Regions from separate parts of the Paenibacillus sp. J22TS3 genome, predicted to be linked through region 3. Evidence: predicted binding sites of a transcription regulator. Region 3 holds the regulator's gene; each other region holds the start of a gene.

Region 1 (3,145 bases), on a different contig from region 3:
GGAAGACTCTACCGCCCCGTGACGGATCAGCTTGAGCTCGCCCGGCGAGATTTTGACCATCACCCGGGTCACTTCCTCCCCGCTGGGGCCTTGGCCCAACTCTTCATATTTAATATAAATCGCGCCTCCAGCACGGAATACCTGCCCCTGGTAACGCTGAACCACTTCGTTCTCTTCTTGCAGGCTGGTTACTGTAATGGCCGCTGGTTTATGATCCGGCATTCTTCTTGCCCCTATCTGCTGAATCTATTGTACTATATATCGTTCATTCCATATACTATATCCAGTTCGTCCGCTCAGTTCAATGGCGGCACCGTTAAAATGCATTTTTTTCTCCCAAAAAGAACCCCTCAAACCACACAACCCTCCTTGGGAGGTTAACTCCTAAGAAGGGTTGTTATCCGCTTGCAGACTAAATCTCTAATTGCGTTCTATGCGCTCTATGCATCAGGCAGGGAGAACTTCTTGTTCCAGGATACCCCGCCGTCGTGAGTCACATACACCGCTGTATTGGAGGCATTCGTAACTGCCAGCCAACCGGTCTTGACTGAAGGAAAGGAAATCCTTGCATCAAAGCCTGGAAGAACCGCAGGTACGTTGCTCCACGATTTCCCGCCATCCAAGGATCGTCCGACGCCCACCTTGCCACCGGCTGGTGATCCACCTGCCAAATACGCTGCCGAGCTGCCGATGAGCTGCATATTGCCCGGATGCCCGCCTGGACTCGCTGGGCCCTTCTTCGCCAGTGCGGGGCCGGTACCCGGAGCCGGTCCTCCCCCAGCAGTGCTCTGAGCGATAACCCGTTTCCAATGTACCCCTCCGTCATGACTCGCGTATAAGGAATACGATACCTGAGACATACCGGATTCTCCATAGGCCAAGGCCCATACCTGGCTGCCTTCAGCATACAATTCTCCTCCGAAAGCCGTTCCCGATGGAATTGTCAACACGGTAGCCCAGCTTGTCCCTCCGTTCACCGTCTTATGCAGCTTATACCCAATTCCCGGATGGACAGTTAGCGTAAAGCCCTTAAGGGCTGACTTGTCTGTAAAGATCGCTGCCCTGGTGTTGGCAGGTGTCTTGATTTTGGTCCAGGAGGTGCCACCATTCGAGGACTTGTAAGCCCCGTTCGAGGTATATCCTATGATATGCTGCCCGTCCTGGGCATCCATCTTCTTAAAGACTTGCCCCGAGGTATTCAGCACCTTCCAATGAGAACCACCATCGTTGGTGGTGATCAGCTTTGCCGCCGCTTCAGGCGAGGTTCTTGCGAGCGCAAAACCTGTCACATTGTTCGGAAATACGATCTGGTCGAACTGCCATTGACCCGTATAAATTTCCTGCCAGTTACACCCTCCGTTGGAGGTGCCAATAAGAAAACCGTTCCCGGCGGCCCGCCCGGTGGTATCACTCAAAAAGTTAACATCCGTAATATGAAGCGGGTCTAGAGTCTTTGAAGCATGCTGCTTCTGAAGCTTCTGTAAGAGACCGTGGTCCCCGGTCTGACAAGGGGCTGAGGAAGCTGCTTCCGCCACAGTTCCCTGTGCCGGAGCACCTGTCCCCAATCCCCAAGTTAAAGCCAAAGCCGCTGCAAGCAGAGCCGATCTGAACGTTCTTTTAGCCATAGCCAGTCCCTCCTTAAGGTTACATGCAAATCTAGCGATAACTTGGCCTTGATGCAAAGGCCGTTGGAGTCTGTATGTATATTTTTACCCATTCTGATTATAAATCAATATTTAATTCGCCTGATGGCCTGAATGGAAATTGGCGGTATTACTTCTAATGAGAACATTTGTTTGGTATACTGTTATCGATTGTAAGTTTTTGAACTGGGTTCACGGCTTTTCACTTTGGCAAATTATAAGGGGGTCTGCGACCATGCCTGAAACCAAATATGAACATATTCAGACCAAACAGACCCTGAATCGGGTCAAGGAAGAACGCATGCCGTTCAATTGGTCCATTAATCCTTACCGCGGCTGTGCCCATGGCTGCAGCTTTTGTTATGCCCGGGCATTCCAGTCCTTCATAGGAAGAGGCGCGGAAGATGAATTTCAGCACCATATCGTGTTAAAAGACAACGCCCCCGAGGCTCTGGAAGCTCAGCTATCGCGTCTTGCCCGAAAGTTCGGGCAGGATATCGAAGCCATGCGCAGGCATGTGGGGGAGGTCACCATAGGAACGGCCACAGACCCGTACCAGCCTATTGAGGCCAAGTCGGAACTGACCCGCGAATGCTTAAAGCTTCTGGCCAAATACCGGATCCGTACCAGTATTACAACCCGCTCTCCGCTGGTTCTCCGAGACTTGGATATCCTAACTCAAATGAGCGACATATCCGTAAATATCAGCTTAAATACTCTGGATGTCGGAATTATCCGCAATATTGAACCCGCAACTCCGCACCCGGAGATAAGACTGGAGACCGTGCAGCAGCTCACCAGGCATGGAATTTACGCTGGCATCTTCGCCGCACCTGTGCTGCCACTGCTCACCGATTCTGAGGAGAGCCTGGAGGCCCTGCTTGGCGCAGCCAAGAGACATGGGGCCAGATTCGCCATGGTCTCTCTGCTTCGCCTGTCCAAGGACGTGAAGAGCTGGTATCTCGCCACTCTCCGGACCTGTTATCCGGAGCTAGTCCCTGCTTACACCCGGCTGTACGGACAAAGTCACTATGCGGACCGGCAGTATATTGACCGGTTCAAGATGATGTCAGCGGCCCTGCTCCACAAGTACGGATTGTCCGGTGTGCCTGGAGGAGGAGAACCTGCTTCCTATACAGGCTCACAGCCAATGGACAGCCTAAGTCCGAAGGAGTACTCGCTTTCTGGTCAAGATTTGGGTTCTGATATAAATTCTGAATCGAGTTCTGGCCCGGACTTGAATCGCAGAATTCCCAAGCCCACGGCCGGCGTGACTCAAGCGGAAATTCAGTTAGAAGCCGAGCAGTTGTCGTTTGATTTTTAAGCTTAGAAGCACAAGCGCTTTCTGAGTCCAAAAGCCAAGCTCAAAACAACATGATCCGTTGGCCAGCCGCCCGTCACCCGGCCCGTTAAATTACCGTACTATGGGCTCAACCTGGGGGTGGTTTGGTGGTTTGGTGGTTTGGTGGTTTGGTGGTTTGGTGGTTTGGTGGTTTGGTGGT
Region 2 (3,145 bases), on a different contig from region 3:
GCAATAGATGAGCTTCTAGCGCTGCTGCACAAGGACACGGCAGCTTGATTTCGAATAACTGCAAAAGCAGGCTGTCCAAAGATAACATCATTGACAAAATCAGAAAAATAAGGTTCTAAAAGTTCTATATTCATCTGCGTAATTTTTATCGCTTGTGTCGAACGACCTCTCATGTCAGGGAAGACATAGGCTGGCCCAAGATAGACATGATCAACAGGTCTCTCCTTATTTAAAATACGTATAATATCAGCTATATTAACTCTATTTGGAGCATCTACCCAAGGTGCTTTTTCGACAAACTGTTCCAATTCATCTTTAACGTCTTCATCCAGTGTTTCATGATACCCTGCAACATTACCTTGTTTGGTGATACCCATGAAAAATCGAGGTGCGCTCTCAACACTAGGTTGGTTTATTGTGGTCATTCGCCCAACCTCGTTGTGCTTAAATAGGACGTTTACTTGGGTTACCATAAGTTCATAGTCAGTCTGTAAAAATGGATTATTCAATTTAATACCCCTTTTAAAGGGAAACACGCTGGTTTATGGGCTAGTAGGCGCTATCCCCCGTGAAAAGTTTTGCCCAGATTAGTGTTTTCTTCATCAGACCACCCCATTGAAATACATTCCCTGTACCTACAAAAAATCCTCGATAAAATAAACAGGGAATGATTATTCGACAGTATAATTCTGATGATTTCACCTGTCAACTTAAGCCCATACTTCCCGCACAAGCGGACTTTAGATTCAAATATACTTCGGGCTCTGTAGAGTTCCAGAATTTCTTCTGCTCAGGCAATGAGCATCAGTCTAAATATCATAAATAACAAAAAGGTTTCCGTTCTGCTAGAAAAAGCAGATCAGAAACCTGTCATTTATGATATGGTGCGGTCGAGAGGACTCGAACCTCCACGGGGGGTTAGCCCACACGGACCTGAACCGTGCGCGTCTGCCAATTCCGCCACGACCGCTCATTTGTCTTTCGCAAAGGTATTCTCTGCGGCGACAAGAAATATCTTATCACGCATATCCTAGCAAGTCAACAACCAAATTAAAAAATTATTACCATTGATATTTTTTCGGAAATCAGGATAAAATAAGAACATAAGTTCGTATTAAGGTGGTGGCTTCTGATATGGCAGTCCCTCGTACAACGGCCGATGAACTGGCATTAGTTAAAAGCTGGCTGCTGCTTCAGCTTATCCGCAGAATCTTCGAGCGGGATTCGAAGATCATTCGGGAAAGCGGAATGCTGAAGAGCCCTCATATTTACAGTGAAATGATTGATTCAGGCATCCGGCGGGTCAATCTGGTGATGTCTGAAGTCCAGAACGAATGCTTCAAACGCAAAATCCGCGTATATGAAACCAAACAGAATGATCAAGGAATCACCGCAAGCTACATTTGCCGCGGTTATCAGGGTGAAATGCGCTTTCTATGGTCCGCTCTTCAACAGGAACTGTCCAGCCGGATGATGGCTTACCTCGGTGCAGACGCTCCAATTCCAGTGTCCGTTCACGAGCAGACTCTGCAGCATTAGTGCATTTGACTGTACCTCCGTGTACATGTCCCCATACTAAAAAAGCCCACCTTAGAAATAAGGCAGGCCTTGTCTTGCTAATGGTGAACATGTCCATGCGATAGCGCCTGTTCTATCCGGGTTGCCCCCTGGGATAGAATATGCCCCGAGCTGACCGCGGCTGCCGCTGCAGCCGCTTCCCGGATTTCAGCATCCGTGGCTCCCTTGGACCTGGACTCTTCCGTATGGTAATAGGTACATACTTCATTATTGGCAAACAGACTGATCCCCAGGGCAATCAGCTGTTTGGTCTTGGCATCCAATTCTCCGGAAGCAAGTGCCTTTCCCGTGAACTCGTGATATGCTTCAGCTACGCCGGGCAGGGAGTCTCCAAAAGCCTGGATTCCGTCTTTGTATTCCCTGATTTTATCGTTTTGCACTGACATGATCGGCATTTCCTCCTCGTAAGATGGGCAATCCTAACTTGCCTTCCTTACTACGTTGCCTCGGGGCCGATCATAATATGCTTTATTCTCCAAAAGAAATGCGCGGCTCCCTAGCCGACTGATACGTATAATTTCTGTCCAGCTTGACAATATTCCGGTTGGGCCTGCGGATCATCACCTGTGTATCACTCCAGGCTACCACAATTCCTCTTACATCATTCTCCGGAAGCGCATCACGGACTACCCGGACTTTCTCTCCGGATAACCGGTACGCATCCAACTGTTCGTCACTAATCATGTTAACGTATGGCACCTCCTGCCCAACAGATAAGTTAAATATCTAAGCTTAACTATACAACAGCGAGCCTTTACTCTTGAAAACAACAAATACAAAAACGGGCCACTCCCGTTACCGGTGAACGACCCGCCTGAACGCGGTATCTAGGCGACAACCGCAAATATGTTATGATCCTTATCTTTGTGCATGCTCTTTCTCAAACCAGAAATCAAGCACTTTCGCCGACATCACACGTCCTTCTATATAGGCTACCTGCTGAGGACTGAACTGCTCCTTCCAAGGGAAGGAAAGATCCTCGCATAGACCCGCAATGGTCAGCAGCTGTGACCAGGCCACATAGCGTTTGTACCAAAAGAACTGTGGATGCTCCAGCATATAGGGATAAAGGTCATCAAATTCTGTATGTTTGCAATCAAGGGCTCGCTCGAAAGTAACCTTAGCTTCACTCAACTTAGCAACAAAATATTCTGCATTAACTACCGGTTGTTGTTCCCCCATGTCGTTGCCTCCTCTCCCTACTTCTTCTTTATTATAACTGAAAAGAAAGGGCCTGCAAAGGACTGCCTGCAAATTTGATTCCGTTTCGCCTATTCGTCAAAGGTTATTTTGCCGTCTTCCAACGAGACAATCCGCACAAGTGACTCCAGACGGATGCCCTGCTCGCGGATCGCTTTTCCACCTGCCTGGAAGCTCTTCTCCACTACAATACCAACTCCCACCAGTTCAGCCCCGGAACGCTGAATGATCTTAACCAGTCCGCGCGCCGCATCCCCGTTGGCAATAATATCGTCGATAAACAAAATCCGATCATTCTCCGAAATAAATTGTTTAGACAGCAAAATGTCGGTTACAATGCCTTTCGTAAACGAAGGAACCCGTTCGC
Region 3 (3,145 bases):
CATTCCTTGCGAGAGGACAATTTTCTGAATGCTCTCTGCAGACAGCATGCGGTCTCTGTTAAACTTGGACGTATACAGCGCCTTTTGCCCGACTCGCAGATAGGGTTTACGGATGAAAACAACAACCCCGAGCATGATGTACAGCCCGATAGTAATCCAATAGAGGAATGAATTAATTTCTGTATTTTTCCCAATAAAGCCTAGGGAACCATACATCCCCCCGAACAGAATTAAGACGACCGGAAGAATAATATTACGTCCTTTAAAAGTATCCCCTTCTCCTTTGACCCCAAGCTTGCCGGGCTGTACTCCCTGTTTCTTTTGCTGCATCAAAATTTTCTGCCTGTTCTTTTCTACCTGCTTCTCAAACGAACGTGCCATGTGGCTGCTTTCCCCCTCTGGTATGAGCATGATCATCTATATGTTTTTAATTATATTCCAACATAATAAACGGAATCTTATCCGCAATGTGAATTTCTGATGTCAGCTATGTATATCCGGCAGAGCCGGACTGGTTAGTTATCTACAATCTCTATGGAGTCCAGCTGCTGACGGAAATTTTTGCGTATATTACCCAGGTAGATCTCCCGAAGTTCTGCTCTTTCGAGAGTCTCTTCCTCAGTTAATCCTGACTCTTTATGTTTACGCGCAAGCTCATTAATGCGCTGTACCAATTGGTCGATGTCCATATCCAATACTCCTCCTTCACTTCAGGCATTAACTCTTACTTTGACATGTGAAAAAGAGCTTGTCAAGGATCGCGGAGTCCTCGAAAAGCTCTTTATAACAACAAATATATTAACGGATAGGAAGCACAAGCACATCGCCCGCTTGGATCTCACTCGATGGCAGGTTGTTCTCCTGAATTATAGCATGAATGAAATCGCGTATATCTTCACCTTCACTCTTATTAGAGGAGGCAATACTCCAAAGAGAATCGCCCGGCTGAACAACAACCTGCTCTAGTTCGGCAGGGGTGGGACGATCACTAGAGGAAGCAAAAGCTGTGATCATTCCTGTACAGGTTACAGCAATCATACATACTAATAGAACAATGCGGAAAATAGAGTTTGGGATAAATAGATGCATCTTCATTTTATGTTTAACAGGCTGCGCCGGTACTGATTCATAAATACTTTGGTATGTAGAATATCTTAACATAATCAATCACTCCAAACGTTTGTTCTTGTTTACTAAATTCAATATAACACGAACATTTGTTTCGTTCAATAGTTTTTTAGAACAATTGTTCGCACATTTGGGTGATGACATTTTTATCCTATTTAAATGGATCATCTCTATATATTGGCATCATTAGACCCATTTCGTAACGCTCCTTTCCATTTATCCTGAATATTCCACAATAAATTTAGAACTAACGTTTGTACGAACGGAGGTTCTATGTTATAATTTTTCCAAACGTTACTAAATGGGGTTGATAACATATGTCGAAGGTTTCCAGCCGTCAACAGGCGATACTTGAATTTATAAGAAACGAAGTCCGCATGAAAGGTTATCCGCCTTCCGTCCGGGAGATTGGAGAAGCTGTAGGTCTTGCTTCCAGCTCCACAGTCCACGGTCACTTGGACAGGCTTGAGAAGAAAGGGTTCATCCGTCGTGACCCTACCAAACCTCGAGCTATTGAATTGCTTGGCCAGGAAGATTCGGAGAATTACAATCTGTTCGCTCACACGGTTGCCCGTGTTCCTGTGGTAGGTAAGGTAACCGCGGGTGTTCCTATTACAGCCACTGAGAATATTGAAGATTATTTCCCTCTGCCTAGCCACTATGTTGGGGACAAGGAAGTCTTCATGTTATCGGTTGTTGGTGACAGTATGATTGAAGCTGGTATTCATAACGGAGATTTTGTTATCGTCCGGCAGCAGCAGACTGCGGATAACGGAGATATTGTGGTGGCTATGACTGAGGATGATGAAGCTACGGTCAAGACATTTTATAAAGAGCGTGATCACATTCGCCTCCAGCCGGAGAACCCGACATATGAGCCGCTCCGTTTGAAGCATGTAACTATTCTCGGTAAGGTCGTTGGTCTATTCAGAGACATTCATTAATATTGGCCGGTAAATTTAAGAAGAGGATGCCTAGTTGGCATCCTCTTCTTCTCGCTGCATATGCTGTTATTCTCTGCGGTGCGCCTCTGTAGACGACGCACTATTTAATCTCCTCGATCCCCATGATATGGTCAAATGGGATAGGGCCAAGCTCCCTACTGTCACTGCTATTGTTCCGGTTATCACCAAGAACAAAGATCGAATTATCAGGAACCACCCATTTCTGATCTGGTGCTGGATTCATTTTCTCCTTAATATAAGGCTCATCCAGTGCAGTTCCGTTCCGGTATACTTGCTGATTTTTAATTTCAATTACATCTCCAGACTTACCTATAACTCTCTTAATATAAAAAATATGTTCGTCTGTCTCACCTGAAATGAGCTGAATCAACGGGTGCTCCCGGACACTATCCATAAAGCTGCGCTCCCGGTTGATACGGCTATCGATGACCACGATGTCTCCATAAGCCGGCATATGGGAGAATGTTCTAGCCAGCTTGGAGGCATAAACTCTCTGTTTGTCCTGCAATGTGGGCTCCATGGAATGCCCCTCGACTTTATAAGGTTGAAATACAAAAATACCAATGAATAAAGTCAAAACAAATGCAATCGCAATCGCAGGTATGTAGCTCACTATAAATTTTATAACTTTCATGCCTCGCTTAGCCTCCTATGATTTGTTAAAAGAAGTATATCATCAAATAATTTACCAGTTCAAATGTTTCTCTGTTTCATGAGCAGCACATTAATTAAACAAAAGAAAGACCGCAAATTGCGGTCCTCAAAACAGCTGCTGGTTTCATTTAGCCTCTAATTCGCTTTCTGTCACCCATTTATGGTTTTTGACTTCGTCTCCGCCCGTAGTGGGCGTATAATCGATCATATAGACAACGGTCTTCTCACCCGAATCAATGGTGCCGGAGGCTCCCTTCATACCCGGCATATGATCCGCCAATATCGTCACCTTCTCCCCTGGTTTAAAAGCCTTATCTCCAGCGTCCGCGATTTCTTGCTGTACCACCCATCTGTGGTTCTTCACTTTCTCTCCGCCGTTGGTCGGTGTATAAGTCACC
Region 4 (3,145 bases), 630 kb from region 3:
AACCACGGCTGGCATAACCCCCTCATTAATCCCAAGCAGAAAAGCATGTTTGACATGGCTGGACCGGGTACGATCCGTTGTGCCGATCAGCACTTGGTCCAAGGATGGGGGAACAAGAGCGAGCTTCAGGCTCTCAAGTCCGGTTTCCAGAATGCCGATGAACATGTCCGTTCCGAGGGTATCCTCACCCATCATTTCAACCATTTGATCCAGCAGATCGATAACCGCTCCCCAGAGCTGTCTATGCTCCATTGCCTCCTGGGGATGCCCCGCTGCCAGAGCCTCCTTGGCCAAAATATCCAGACGCTGCGGAGCTTCCGCATCTTCAAGCAGTCGATAAACCGCTTCGCATTTCTCACGGACCGACTTCGCCTTCTTCAGTCTTTTCTCCAAAGCCGCAAGCGGACCTGCGACCGCCTGCCTGCACTTCTCGATCATTTCCATGCCATTCTGAGCCGATGTTTCTTCAGTTCCCGGTACAGCCTCAAGCGATAAATTGGGTCTGCCCTTCCAAGGGCGCCCATCACTCCACCTGGAGCCGTGAATACCGCTGGCCAGCACGTAATTCTCAAGCGCATCCATGTCGTTTCGGGTTAACGTTCCGTCCAAAGGCAGAACAAAATCCGTCTTCACACATCGGAAGACATCCTCGTATTTCCAATACTTCAACACTACATCCAGGGAAGCCCGGATATATTCAACAAAGGGATGATGAAGCACCGCTCTTTTCTGATCCAGGAAAAAAGGAATTTCATAATCCGCCAGCACAGGAGGCAGAACATGCTCATAGTCGCTCAGATTACGGACAAATACGGCCATATCCCTCCAGCGCGCACCTTTCTCCATCACAAGACTGCGCATGGCCCGGGCCACTGCCTCTGCTTCGGCTCTCCGGTCCGACATCTCTCCTAGCTGGATGCTGCCTGCAAAGTCAGGCGGCAGCTCCCCTCTCCACCTGATTCTCCGTTCATAAGCCGACTCCAGGTGGGCCAGTGTGCGGTTTGGTCCAAACCGCGGATAAGGCTTTTGATCAAGCACCCGAACCGGTTCAATCTCAATTCCCAGCGACTCCGCCAGGCCTTTGAGTTTCAAATAAGCCGTAGCGGTAGGATGAAACAAGTCGAGATCATGGGGAGTGAGCCCGTCATCATAAGTTTTGTTCAGGGTGAGCGCAACCATGACCTTAGTGGCCGTGAGCATCAGTTGGCCGAGAGCTTCATATTCCTTGGGCGTGAAGGTATGGAAGCCGTCAACCCAAATTTCCGCACCCTTCAGATAAGAGGACTCCGGTGCCCCTTCTGCCAGCTTAATAACATGATCCTCCGCATCAATATAGTGCTTGGACAGCTCTTCCCCGAACTCTTTGAATACCAAGGAGAGATCATGAAGCTTATCCTTAAGCAGCGGGGAGTTGGTTTCAGCCAGATCAAGCTGCTTGTAATGCTGTTCCAGCGCTTCGGGGTCCCCGGCATATTTCTTAAGCTCGGTATATAACGTGTTCAGCCGGTCAATCAGCCCAAGCTGATCCCCGGCGTTTTTATATAATCTAAGATCATTCTTGCGGCGGCGCATAATCTTGTAGAGCAGCATTTTCTTGCCCTCTTCCGTAATCGGAATCAGGGCGGAGCCGCCGGTCTCCTGCATAATCCGCAGGGCCAGCCGCCGGAAGCCAAGTACCTGGGCTCTTACCGTTCCCTTGAGATCGGGTGTCTGAACAAGCGCACGCTCAATTTGAAAGGTCCCCTGCTCAGGAACGAGAATAATCAGCGGCTTCCCGGTTGGCTCCGACCGGAGCCTGGTGCGGACTTCATCCAGAACCAGACTGCTCTTGCCGCTGCCCGAGCGGCCAATAATGAACTGAAGTGACATATGAATAAGCCTCCCGTTTGCATTTTTTAGGAGATGGAAATAAGAGAAATTAAGTATGGTTCACCTTGTATAAAAACGCCTTCATCTGCGTGAAAATTTATAAACTCTATTATATCATAACGAAGGCCTGGTTCAGAGAACGTATGTTTGTAAATTTTGTCTATCCCATGTACCCGACCTGCCTCAAATTCAGCAAAAAAGCACCCTAACCAGGGTGCTTTCCTACTTGCTGCTGTTTAATTGAACTAACCATTGTCCGCAATCATTCTATTTCTAGGTGTGTTATACCTCTGCCAGAAAATATCCGGCTACAGACTTGCCTTGCTGCGGACTTCAAATACAGCAAATTTCAAATAATGACCCTCTTCCACGCCCAGGATTTGCGGATGATCCTTCCCGGCCGCGCGCCATTCCACCAGCCTGAGCACTTTGCCGGCATCGGCAGCCGCATCGAGAATGGTCTCCAGGAACAGCTCGGGACGCATATGGTAAGAGCAGCTTGCCGTTACAAGATAACCACCCTCGTTCACCAGCTTCATCCCGTGCAAATTAATATCTTTGTAACCCCGTACAGCTCCTTTGACCGCTCCTTTGGTCTTAGCAAAAGCTGGCGGGTCCAGGATGACAACATCCCAGGTGCGTCCGCCCCCGGCTGTCATCGGAACCGAAGTATCCGCTTTGCGTTCAGAGGCCTGGGCACGGACATGGCGTTCGTCCACACCTTTTACCTGCTCGCGCAAATAATCAAACGCATCGGCCACCACAAATTCCACCCGATCCTCAAATCCGTTCAGCCGGACGTTGGCCTGGGCACTCTCAATAGCATGTGCTGAAATATCCAGACAAGTTACCTTCTTGGCCCCATACTTACAGGCATGCAGCGTGAAACTCCCGGTATGGGAGAAGCACTCCAGTACAGTTGCCCCATCCCAGTAAGGGAACATGACTTCTTTGCCGTTCCGGTTCACGGGAACCCGCTTGGTCTCTCCATTCTCGGCTTGCACTTCCTGAAGAGCTATGCCACTCTTAGCCCCCCAGCCGGTCATTAGCGGTTTGATGGAAGCACGATTCTCTCTCTGGTCGAAGAAATACCCGGTCTTCTGGCCTTCCTCAATATCCACAGATATGAGCAGTCCGTTCTCCGTGACCTGAACGTGTCTTGGGCATGTTCCATAGAGCGGCCCTTTAACCTGCTCAAGTCCTTCCATTTCCCGGACGCCGACATCACTGCGCTCATAGATCCCCTGCGGCTTCACAACCTGAATCAAGGCATTAA

What was found. The regulator LexA, encoded in region 3, represses DNA repair genes until DNA is damaged. The targets are predictions, from matches to a motif close to CGAACATATGTTCG.
Region 1: the regulator LexA is predicted to act here: its motif matches at 1,786-1,799, upstream of KJS63_RS24905 (SPL family radical SAM protein).
Region 2: the regulator LexA is predicted to act here: its motif matches at 1,099-1,112, upstream of KJS63_RS07785 (YhjD family protein).
Region 4: the regulator LexA is predicted to act here: its motif matches at 2,006-2,019, upstream of addB (helicase-exonuclease AddAB subunit AddB).

The regions. Positions count from the first base shown of each region.
Region 1 covers NZ_BOSF01000012.1:59,113-62,257, reverse strand. Annotated here, with positions in the region: gene KJS63_RS24915 (YwiB family protein) at 1-222, opposite strand, end outside; gene KJS63_RS24910 (WD40/YVTN/BNR-like repeat-containing protein) at 441-1,625, opposite strand; gene KJS63_RS24905 (SPL family radical SAM protein) at 1,879-2,967, shown strand; gene KJS63_RS24900 (hypothetical protein) at 3,093-3,145, shown strand, end outside.
Region 2 covers NZ_BOSF01000002.1:410,074-413,218, reverse strand. Annotated here, with positions in the region: gene KJS63_RS07795 (GNAT family N-acetyltransferase) at 1-509, opposite strand, end outside; tRNA gene KJS63_RS07790 (tRNA-Leu) at 883-970, opposite strand; gene KJS63_RS07785 (YhjD family protein) at 1,135-1,539, shown strand; gene KJS63_RS07780 (carboxymuconolactone decarboxylase family protein) at 1,617-1,964, opposite strand; gene KJS63_RS07775 (hypothetical protein) at 2,047-2,262, opposite strand; gene KJS63_RS07770 (hypothetical protein) at 2,437-2,760, opposite strand; gene KJS63_RS07765 (xanthine phosphoribosyltransferase) at 2,850-3,145, opposite strand, start outside.
Region 3 covers NZ_BOSF01000001.1:226,661-229,805, forward strand. Annotated here, with positions in the region: gene KJS63_RS01035 (hypothetical protein) at 1-381, opposite strand, end outside; gene KJS63_RS01040 (DUF896 domain-containing protein) at 516-689, opposite strand; gene yneA (cell division suppressor protein YneA) at 799-1,161, opposite strand; gene lexA (transcriptional repressor LexA) at 1,446-2,072, shown strand; gene lepB (signal peptidase I) at 2,173-2,727, opposite strand; gene KJS63_RS01060 (YdhK family protein) at 2,872-3,145, opposite strand, start outside.
Region 4 covers NZ_BOSF01000001.1:857,980-861,124, forward strand. Annotated here, with positions in the region: gene addB (helicase-exonuclease AddAB subunit AddB) at 1-1,869, opposite strand, end outside; gene KJS63_RS04085 (class I SAM-dependent rRNA methyltransferase) at 2,178-3,145, opposite strand, start outside.